One region of the Acutalibacter intestini genome, then DNA from elsewhere that is predicted to be linked to it. Evidence: riboswitches for the same ligand, from Rfam matches in the RefSeq annotation. Region 1 holds a riboswitch; each other region holds the start of a gene.
What was found. Region 1 has a riboswitch for thiamine pyrophosphate ahead of U8U68_RS06190 (energy-coupled thiamine transporter ThiT). Riboswitches for the same ligand answer to the same signal wherever they lie in the genome.

Region 1 (3,278 bases):
TTTAAACGATGGGGCCCTTGGCCGCTCTGCCCCAGAAAAAGAATAAGCAGCGAGCAGGGAGTATTATTCAAACAAGGTATACAGATCCTCCACCCGCTGGTAGGTGTTGGCCGCCATGGTGCTGTTTAGGAACAACAGGTCCGTGATCCCCCAGCTCTGGCAGAACTGGGGCAGGTTCCCCTCAAAATAGCGGAAATCCACCACGTAAAGCTCCTCAAATCCAGCCCCCAAAAAGGCCCCAATGGCGTTGCCGTAGGACTCCTTTACCATCACCAGCTTCCTGCCGTTGTGGCAGTCCTGGTTCTGCACCCGCACACAGGGCTGATCTCCGTAGAGGAACATGGTGTATCCCATAGAGCTGTCCCCGCTGTTAATGCCCTCTAGAGGGGTAAAGTCCACCCCGTCATAGGAGGAGGCCGCGGTGTAGGCATAGCCGGGTTCGTATGTGTCAATATGGTCTGGGCCCAGGCTCTCGTCATAGGTCATTTCATAGAGATAACCGTAAAAGCTGTCGTTGGGGGTGGCGCGGGTGAAACTTTCCAGGGGGGAAGCCTCCAGCCCGGCGATTTCGCAGAACTTTACATAGGCATAATAGGCCCCCAGGGCGGTCCAGTGGGTATCTGTATTGAAATATAGATACTCTTCTTTGTGCTGGTCCATAATGTCATAGATGTCTACAGGGTGTACAGCGGAATAGCGATTGTAAATAGAGGCGGTGTTTTCTCGCTGGGAGCCGCAGCCCATGCTGTCCCGTAGACGCTTTGGCAAACCGAACTCCGAGTGGTTGGGCACCACTATGTTGTACACATCTATCCCGGGCAGGCTGGCGGCAAAGCTTTCAATGGCCTGGGCATAGGGCTGGGCGGACTCGTCATAGCCGTAGAACAGCTCAAAAGCCATGCTGTTCCAGATATAGATGCCTTCCGAGAGATACCCGTCCTGGCCGTTGTCCGGAATAGGAGCCGGGGAAGGCGTGGGGGTGGGATCGGGAGTAGGCTGTGGCGTGGGATCTGGCGTAGGAGTAACCGGCGGGGCGGTAGGGGCTGGGGTGGGGGAGACGGCAGGCTTACTGGGGACAAAAAATTTATTCCACAGCAAAAAGGCTGCCGCGCCGATGCCCGCCAGAACAAGAAGCAGGGCGGCAATGGACGCGATTAACCCCCAACTGGGGCCCTGTGACTCTGGGCGACGGTGCTTTGCGGGCATGGGGAACATCTCCTTCTGGTCAGACGCATTTTTTCTATGATAACAGATTTCCAGGAAAAAGGCAAGACAAGAGAAGAGGATCTCCAGAAGGATCCTCTTCTCATTACAACAAAGCCGCCGTTTAGCCCCTTCTCTGGGGAACTAAGTGCTGGCAGACGGCTTATGGAAAAATTTTGTTAGCATAATTTTTGAAATTTGCTGCCGGCATAGGCGGCACAGGGCGGTGCCCCTTTTGTTCCACCGGAGAGGGAAGGCTTTTGCGTGCTCCCTCTTTTTGCGCGGTCACGTCCCCTTCAAAATCTGCTGGCCCGCGAATTGCATTACCAAAAAGCCTGCTATGCAGGTGATAAGAATTTCTGGAATCATGTATCCACCGTTATAGACCAGGGAGTAGAAAAACGCCAGCTGCTGCCCGCTCATGCCTGCCAGAATAGGGGAAAAGTTCGCGTCCGCATACTCACTCCATAAAATCCATCCGGAGAGGAAGGAGCAGAGGTAGCGCAGCAGCCCGGCTACCAGGCAGCCCAGGGTAAAGGCGGTAGGGTGGCTTTTCAGCTTTCCCCGGAAAATGCCTGCGAGCCCCAGCACGGTAAAGGCCAGCAGGTAGTCCAGGAAGATAGAGCCCACTACGGTGGCGCCGCTGACCCCTTTTAGAGCGTCCAGGCCGAAAAGCAATTGTAAAACGCTGAATACAAGGCCAGCCCCCAGCCCCCATTTGGGGCCGGCGCGGTAGGCGAACACCATAACGGGCAGCATGCCGCAAATGGTGACCGAGCCCCCATAGGGTAGATCGAACAGCTTTAAAAAGGACAGGATGGTTCCCAGGGCGATGAGGATTCCGGCCAGGGCCAGGTTCAGCACCTGGTGGTTTGGGCCCTTTTTGACGGACGGGTTTGGGTTTTGGTTGTTCATATGCTTCTTTCCTTTCAGAAAATTTTTTTGAAAAATGAAAAAGCGCCGCCCGGAAAAATCCAGGCAGCGCGAAAGCATCCTTTTTGTAGAGCAAAAACGTGGGGCTTACTCGACCCAAACGCCATAAGCTATAGGAAACCTACTAGAAAGACCCTATGGATTCTTTCTTAATCTGGCGGGATTATGCGTCCCCTTGGCTAGGGGGCTAAAGCGCCGGGTTCCCAATATTATTTGCCTCTACGCAAAGAAAATGAAATGCTTCCTCCGTCGGTATTATCCGCATCAGGTTCTTAGGGTTTAAGCTCCAAAGCCTTAACGGCTCTTGCTCCTCTCAGCCAATGTTCGGCACCCCTTATTTCATTTTTCGACCTTATCATACCTGATGGAGGGGAATTTGTCAATAGGGGTTGAATGAGGCACAGACGGGTCCAGCGGATATGAAGTGACGAAAGGGCCCTGCTGGCAAAAATCTTTAAAAGTCGGGTTCTAGGTGGTTCTCTCACATCATACAAGAACAGAACGCACTGGGAGTTATTTTTATATAGGTTGATAAATTCTCTGTAGCTGTAAGGAATTTTTAATCTTTTTGTAACCCCATTTTGCTTGACATCCCGCTTTTCCAGTAGTATAATCACTGTTGGTCCAGCTTGAGAACAGCAAGTTAGGAACCAAATAAAATTTAGACTGATTGAAGAAAGGCGTGCGATCATGAAAAAAACAGTTTTCCGGATTTTGGCCGGCACAATGGCCATTGCGATGGCTCTGACTCTTTCCGCTTGCGGCGAGAACAATAGCAGCTCCGCAGGTGCTTCCAGCGCGGTGAGCAGCAGCGAGGTTTCCAGCAGCGCGGAGGAGTCCAGCTCTGAGGTGTCTTCCGAGGCTTCCACCTCTTCTGAAGAGACCAGCGGTTTGAGCAACACCAGCGGTACTTATGCCTCTGTGGAGGAGTTCCTGGAGGACCCCAATGTTAGCGGGCCAATTAAAGAGATGATGAGCTCTTTGGCCAACGAGAAGATGAGCATTGACATTAAGGGCGAGGGCGATGTCCTGGTCTATCTGTTCACCTATTCCGACACGGCTCTGGAAGGAAACGATATTGAGACAGTGGCCACTACGCTGGAGACTGAGATGAGCGCCCAGGCTGCTACTTTTGAGAACAT
Region 2 (3,278 bases), on a different contig from region 1:
TGCTGCTGCCAACTGCCGGAAGCATTCATTTTAGCGGAGAAGTCATCCAGACCCAGAATAAAGAGTTCCTGAAAGAGATGGGCGTCTTAATTGAAACACCGGTATTTTATGAGCATTTATCAGCGGGAGAAAATCTGGAGATTCATTTAGCTTATATGGGTTGTGATACCGCAGACATTGATAACAGTTTGCAGGTGGTGGGACTTGCTGATACCGGGAAAAAGGCTGTTTCCAAGTTTTCTCTTGGTATGAAGCAGCGCTTGGCCATTGCAAGGGCAATCAGCCATACACCGAAGCTTTTGGTGCTGGATGAGCCGGTCAACGGTCTGGATCCTATTGGAATCCGGCAAATGCGGGAACTGTTCTTGTCGCTGGTCAAAGATCAAGACATGAAATCGGTTATGATAAAATTACATTGAAATTGCTCGCTGAACACTTAAACGTTCAGCCTCCGTCCCTTTATAATCATATTAAAGGGATAGAGGAACTGCAAAAGGAAATCATGCTCTTTGGCTGGAGGCAAATGGATCAAGCTATGACGGATGCGGCTGTATGTGTCAGCGGGTATGATGCGTTGGAGGCAATCTGCCGCGCGTTTTATAAGTACGCAACTGAAAATCCTGGCGTTTTCAATGCGATGCTTTGGTACAACAAATTTGAAAGTGAGGAAACGCAGAATGCCACGAAAGAGATGTTTTCCATAATATATAAAGCTTTCACCATGCTTAATATATCAAAGGAAAACAGCGAACACCTGATACGCACATATCGTGGATTCTTGGAAGGCTTCGCATTACTGGTAAATAACAATGCGTTTGGGAATCCGGTATCTATTGAGAAAAGTTTTGAAATTTCACTGCGGATTTTGATAGCAGGAACAAAGGCGCTGGAGGGACAAAAATAGGGGACGCAGAGAATAAATACAACATGGATTCTAAAATATTTGACAGACTTAAATGAGCATAACAACCGGGAATGGTTTAACGCGCATAAAGCGGAAACGAAAGCGGTAACGGAACAATTTGAAGAACTGGTTCAGGCGCTGATTCTGCGTATCGGAGAGTTTGACAGCAGCGTTTTACATATTCAACCCAAGGACACTGCCTTTACGTTGATTCGCTACCCCCGGTTCGGACAGGACAGGACCCCATATAATCCGGTATTTCGCGCCCATATTGCCTCTAAAGGGAAGCAGCCTGTTCCGGTGGGATATTATCTGATAATCAAGCCGGGGAACCAGTCCTATCTCGGTGGTGGCCTGTTTGCCAATTCATTTCGGAATGCAGCCAAAATGATCCGTGACTATATCACAGAGTTCGGTGAAGAATTTGACGAGATCATCCATACGCCGGAGTTTGAAAAATACTTTACGGTACAGGGGACATCGCTTTTGCGTATTCCCTCCGGATATGACAGGGAGCATCCCCAGGCGGAATACTTAAAGTTTAAAAGCTGGTATTTGAAGTATTCGGTAGCAGACGAAGTTATCGCTGATGCGGAGCAATTTGTGGAAGAGGTCGCAAAGCTGTTCCGCATTATGAAACCATTCAATGACTATCTGAACAAAGCCCTTGAAGGATTTCAGATGCCAACAAGATAAAGCATTAGTTTGGAATTTATTTATGAATATCTCTGTGAAGCAATGCCGGACCGGACAGCCGATTTGACAAACTCACACAGAAATAGTATAATAATTAAAAAGCAGGGGGACTACTGCGTAGTTGAGAAGGTAAAACCTGACCCTTTGAACCTGTTGGCCAATACCAACGTAGGGAGCTGAATGAATACGACGATTGTATTTTCAGGATGCTCCATGTGGGCGTCCTTTTGTTTTTCAATTTAATACTGATAATCTGTGTTTGCGAGGGAACTGAACAAGTTGAAAAAGGTTAAGACCTGACCTCTGGACCTGTCGGCTAATACCGGCGTAGGGAAGCAATTTCTTACGCCCGTACTGCGTCTGAAAGAGCTTCCGATTGATTTGGAAGCTCTCTTTTTTTACCCTCTGGGGCATGGAGAATCGGAACAGTCATAGGAGGAAACAAATTATGTCATTTATGAAAGAGGTACTGGAAAAGAATATCCCCATCTGGGACAAATGCATGGCTACGCCGTTTGTGCAGGAGATGAAAGAAGGAACGTTGCCCTTTGAATGCTTTAAAGATTATATGATTCAGGACAGCATTTACCTGAAGCATTATGCACGAGTTTACGGGAAAGAGATCTATCATGCCAAATCACTGCGGGAGATCCAGCTTTATTATTCCGTGTTGAGTTTCGTTAAGGATACGGAATCTGCGGTACGGCTGAAGTATCTGGAACGGTTCGGTATGACGGACGATGATATCGAGTCTATTGCTCCTCTGCCGGAAAATCAACGGTATATTGATTTTTTACTGGAAACTGCGGAACAGGGGGATGATAAGGAAATGCTGATGGCAGTCCTTCCCTGCATGATGAGTTACAGTTACATTTTCCGAAAGCTGGCGGGGGACCCTGCAAGCCGAAACTCAAGATACTGGGATTTTATTGAGGATTATGCGGACGATATCTATGCCAGGAGCTGTGAGGAATGGTCGCAGTTTGCAGATGAGAAATGCGAAGGTGTTTCCGATACCGAAAAAGAAAAGCTGAGCAAAATTTTTGAAACGGCAAGCATCCTGGAACTTGACTTTTGGAAAATGCCATACCGGAGGTAGAGATTTGAAGAAAGGGATTTGTTATATAGTCGGTGCGGGAGACTGGTTTGAGATGGATTTTCGACCGGCGGAAAATGATTTTGTGATAGCTGCAGACGCAGGGCTTCGGTATCTGGAACAGGTTGGAATCTCGGCAGATCTCGTTATTGGAGATTTTGATACCCTGGAAGAAATCCCAACAGGCGCAAATGTTGTCCGGCTGAACTGTGAGAAAGATGATACGGATATGCTTGCAGCAGTCCGCGAGGGGATAAAGGCCGGATATAAGGAGTTTCATATCTATGGCGGAACCGGCGGGAGAATCGATCATACATTGGCAAACCTGCAGGTGCTGGCATATCTTGCCGGGAACGGGATGCAAGGGTTTCTGCATTGCCCTCAGAATGAATTATTGCGTCCGGTAGATAAAAAGTTGAAAAATTGCGGGTATAATAAAATGCCCGAGAATACCCCAAAGCAGGAGAGCGTGATTACAGCAATTACGGATGGAGAATTATCCTTTTTACCGGTTCCTTACGGCTACATATCCGTATTCTCCTATTCCGAAAAAGCGGAAGGAGTTTATCTGCAAGGTTTAAA
Region 3 (3,278 bases), on a different contig from region 1:
CTCAACGAGCGCGGTTTCCTTATGCGCCTTACCGTTTCGGTTGCGTGGCAGAAAGAAAATGGATTTCCCCCACAAAGTTGAAAACAATATCTACTTTCTGTACCCGCTTCCCTTCCACCTTTTCCGGCGCACGGACTATGATTTTCTTGATAAATTCATTGACGATCGCGGGAGTAAGTTCCTTTATCCCCACATACTTGCGGATCATCGCGGCGAAGCGGGCAAGATCGCTCTTGTTCTGTTCGTAAGTATCGACTTCCTGCTGGTCTGCCTTGACCTTTTCTTCCAGTTCCCGCTGTTCCGCTTCATACTCTGCGGATAGCTTCAAAAATCTGTCATGGCTTACCACGCCATGTCGTCCTCATAAATCCGTTTGAAGATACTGTCAAGTTCCGATAAGGGGTTAGGCGGACGAGATGATTTCAGGTGAAACTGTGTTTTTTCGATATCCGCTTTGGACAGGCCTTACTACGGCATGAGCATCCTTGTTATTGAAAGCCTTGTGGCAACAATAGTCCTGCATTTTCTAAAAAACAGGAAAAAAGCAAGGTTACAACCAGGTTTTGGCAAGGTCGCTGTCATGTGATTTTTTATGTCAGAAGCAGACCTGTTTCTGACATGTGAAGTATTATGTTGCCATTGCAGAGCCAAATGACAGTTTTAATCGGCTGATTCTTACAGAAGAATATTTACACGCTTGGGCTATCAATTTGTATAGCTTGAATGCGAGGAAACTGAAGCAAGGATACGCTATAATAAAGTGATAAATTGGCATCTGCTTTCCCAAGAAATGGATGCAACGGGTGAAGTTACCGTGCAGATCAGTTTATTTTGCAACAAAATGATCTGTGGCCGTTCTTTTTTTGGTTGCAGGCAACGCATAGAAGGTGCAGATAGTGGATACTGTATGGATGCAAAAGTATTTGACGGACTTAAGGCAATACCGCACAATTCAAAGTACCGTATTGCGCAGTCAGATTTTTCTTCAGAGGGTACAGATTGAGCGCCGTCCATCTCACCGTTGACCAGCGAAAGCTGTGCGCTATCACGGAAAATCTGCAAGCAAGACGGTGCTTAGAATTGTGCGGGGTTGCCTTAAATAAGCATAACAACCGGGGATGGTATTTGGAGCGTTTGACAGAAGCATTTTACATATTCAGCCCAAGGGCACTGCATTTACATTAATTGGGTATCCCCGTTCGGAGAACACCATATAATCCGTCATTTCGCGCCCCTATTCCTCAAAAGGAAAGCTACCCGTTTCCGGTAGGATATTATCTGATGATCAAGCCTGGAGACCAGTCATTTCGAGATGCAATTGAAATAATCCGCGACTATATCACCGTGTTCAATGAAGAATTTGACAAAATCATCCATACGCCGGAGCTGGAAAAACACTTTACGGCACAGGGGCTTTTGCGTGTTCTCTTCGGATATGGCAGGGAGCATCCCCAGGCGGAATGGTTGATGTTTATAAAGCTGGTATCTGAAATATCGGTGGATGCAGAGGTATTTGTAACAGAAGCAGCAAAGCTTGTTCCGCATTATGAAGCCGTTTAACGACTATCTGAGCAGAGTTTTGGAAGGATTTCCAATGACGGAGCGAGAAGAGGAGAGTAATGATTAATGAGTGCGCCAGATCGGACCGCCGATTTGACACATCCATGCAGATACACAAATATAGGTTTATATCCAAAAAGCGGGGGAACTACTGTGTAGTTGAGAAGGCAGAACCTGACCCTTTGAACCTGTTGGCTAATACCAACGTAGGGAGCTGAATGAATACTGCGATTGTATTATCAGGACGCTCCGTGTGAGCGTCCTTTTACTTTCCATTTTGATTGGGTGCACATCGTGCTTATGATCGATTGACTGGTAAATGTTTAGAGTGGCGCAGAGGCTGCTGAAAAGAACCAGAAAGCGGGAATTTCTTAAGACAAAAGTCGAGCCAAGCTCTTGAGTAATGTAAGGTAACCCTCTCGTATAATTGGATGGTTTACGCTATAATTGTAGGACCGCAGGAGGCTGAAATGAAAGCGGATAATCAGCCGATTTTGCGTAAGAACATTTACGTACTTGGGCTATCAACTTGTATAGCCTGAATGCGAGGAAACTTGTGAAAGGATAAGCTATAATAGAACATTAGAATAGCGTTAGGTGACCTTATGGAATGGATGCAACGCTTGAACCAATCGATTGAATATATGGAAGAACATATCACTGAAGAACTGGATTATGAAAAGGTAGCACAGGTGGCCAACTGCCCATCGTACTATTTCCAACAGATGTTTCTCTATATGACAAATATGACGCTTCGGGAATACATACGGCGGCGCCGGCTGTCCCTTGCGGCTGTAGAGCTGCAAAAGGATAGCGGGAAGGTAATAGACATTGCTATAAAATACCGGTATGAATCCCCAACTGCTTTCACCCGAGCCTTCAAAAGCTTTCATGGCGTAGTGCCGTCTGCGCTCAAGACAGAGAACCGGCCGATGCAGGCTTTTCCCCCGATTCAGTTTCATGTATCCATGGACGGAGGGGTGCCATTGAAATTCAGAGTAGAGGAAAAAGCGGCGTTTCGTGTGCTGGGAGTTTCCTGCCCACTGAATAAGGAGCTTGCCCGAAATTTTGAAGTAATCCCTACTGTATGGGATACGGCTCTTGCCGATGGAACGCTTACAAAACTGAGTGCTTTGCAGGAAAGCAGACCGCAAGGTTTGCTGGGTATTAGCGTTCATCACACAGAGAACTGGAAATACTTGATTGTGGTCCGCTCCGACAGGAAGGAAGATTCATTTGAAGAGTATCATATCCCGGCGTGTAAATGGGCTATTTTCGAGGGGCAGGGCACCAACCGTTCTCTACAGGAATTAGAAAAGCGAGTCATTGCAGAATGGCTTCCCACTTCTGGATACACATACGCGAATTCACCGGATATTGAGGTGTATATCAAAGCGGATCCACAGGAGGCGGTTTACGAATACTGGATCCCAATCATATAGAGATGGAAACTGATTTCGACAAAACAAAGCATTAATATCCGTACAGGCCTTTCTGTTTTCAGTATCTCATTCATATCCTCCATACATTCTTTGCAATCAAGGAGGCAGCATAAATGACTAAAAAAATTGCGGTCCTTGCAGCCGCGCTGGTGCTTGTACTAATAAGCGCTGCGGCCTGTGCCGCAAATGAGGACCCGGTCGTGACTCAAAGTGGCTCGGTGAACAAAAATCAGTCCATAACCCAGAGCAGTCAGCAGGCAAGCAGGGGTACTGGGG

Region 2: another riboswitch for thiamine pyrophosphate. It lies ahead of tenA (thiaminase II); the one in region 1 lies ahead of U8U68_RS06190 (energy-coupled thiamine transporter ThiT).
Region 3: another riboswitch for thiamine pyrophosphate. It lies ahead of U8U68_RS17500 (AraC family transcriptional regulator); the one in region 1 lies ahead of U8U68_RS06190 (energy-coupled thiamine transporter ThiT).

What each region holds. Positions count from the first base shown of each region.
Region 1 covers NZ_JAWXXL010000005.1:125,517-128,794, forward strand. The annotation lists gene U8U68_RS06180 (hypothetical protein) at 1-46, shown strand, start outside; gene U8U68_RS06185 (DHHW family protein) at 64-1,206, opposite strand; gene U8U68_RS06190 (energy-coupled thiamine transporter ThiT) at 1,489-2,118, opposite strand; TPP riboswitch at 2,360-2,481, opposite strand; gene U8U68_RS06195 (DUF4854 domain-containing protein) at 2,827-3,278, shown strand, end outside.
Region 2 covers NZ_JAWXXL010000015.1:1,262-4,539, forward strand. The annotation lists gene U8U68_RS11650 (ABC transporter ATP-binding protein) at 1-419, shown strand, start outside; gene U8U68_RS11655 (TetR-like C-terminal domain-containing protein) at 416-904, shown strand; gene U8U68_RS11660 (DUF2461 domain-containing protein) at 932-1,600, shown strand; TPP riboswitch at 1,694-1,792, shown strand; gene tenA (thiaminase II) at 2,049-2,699, shown strand; gene U8U68_RS11670 (thiamine diphosphokinase) at 2,704-3,278, shown strand, end outside.
Region 3 covers NZ_JAWXXL010000035.1:10,351-13,628, reverse strand. The annotation lists gene U8U68_RS17510 (DUF4368 domain-containing protein) at 29-349, opposite strand; gene U8U68_RS17505 (DUF2461 family protein) at 1,186-1,560, shown strand; TPP riboswitch at 1,692-1,790, shown strand; gene U8U68_RS17500 (AraC family transcriptional regulator) at 2,166-3,002, shown strand; gene U8U68_RS17495 (hypothetical protein) at 3,116-3,278, shown strand, end outside.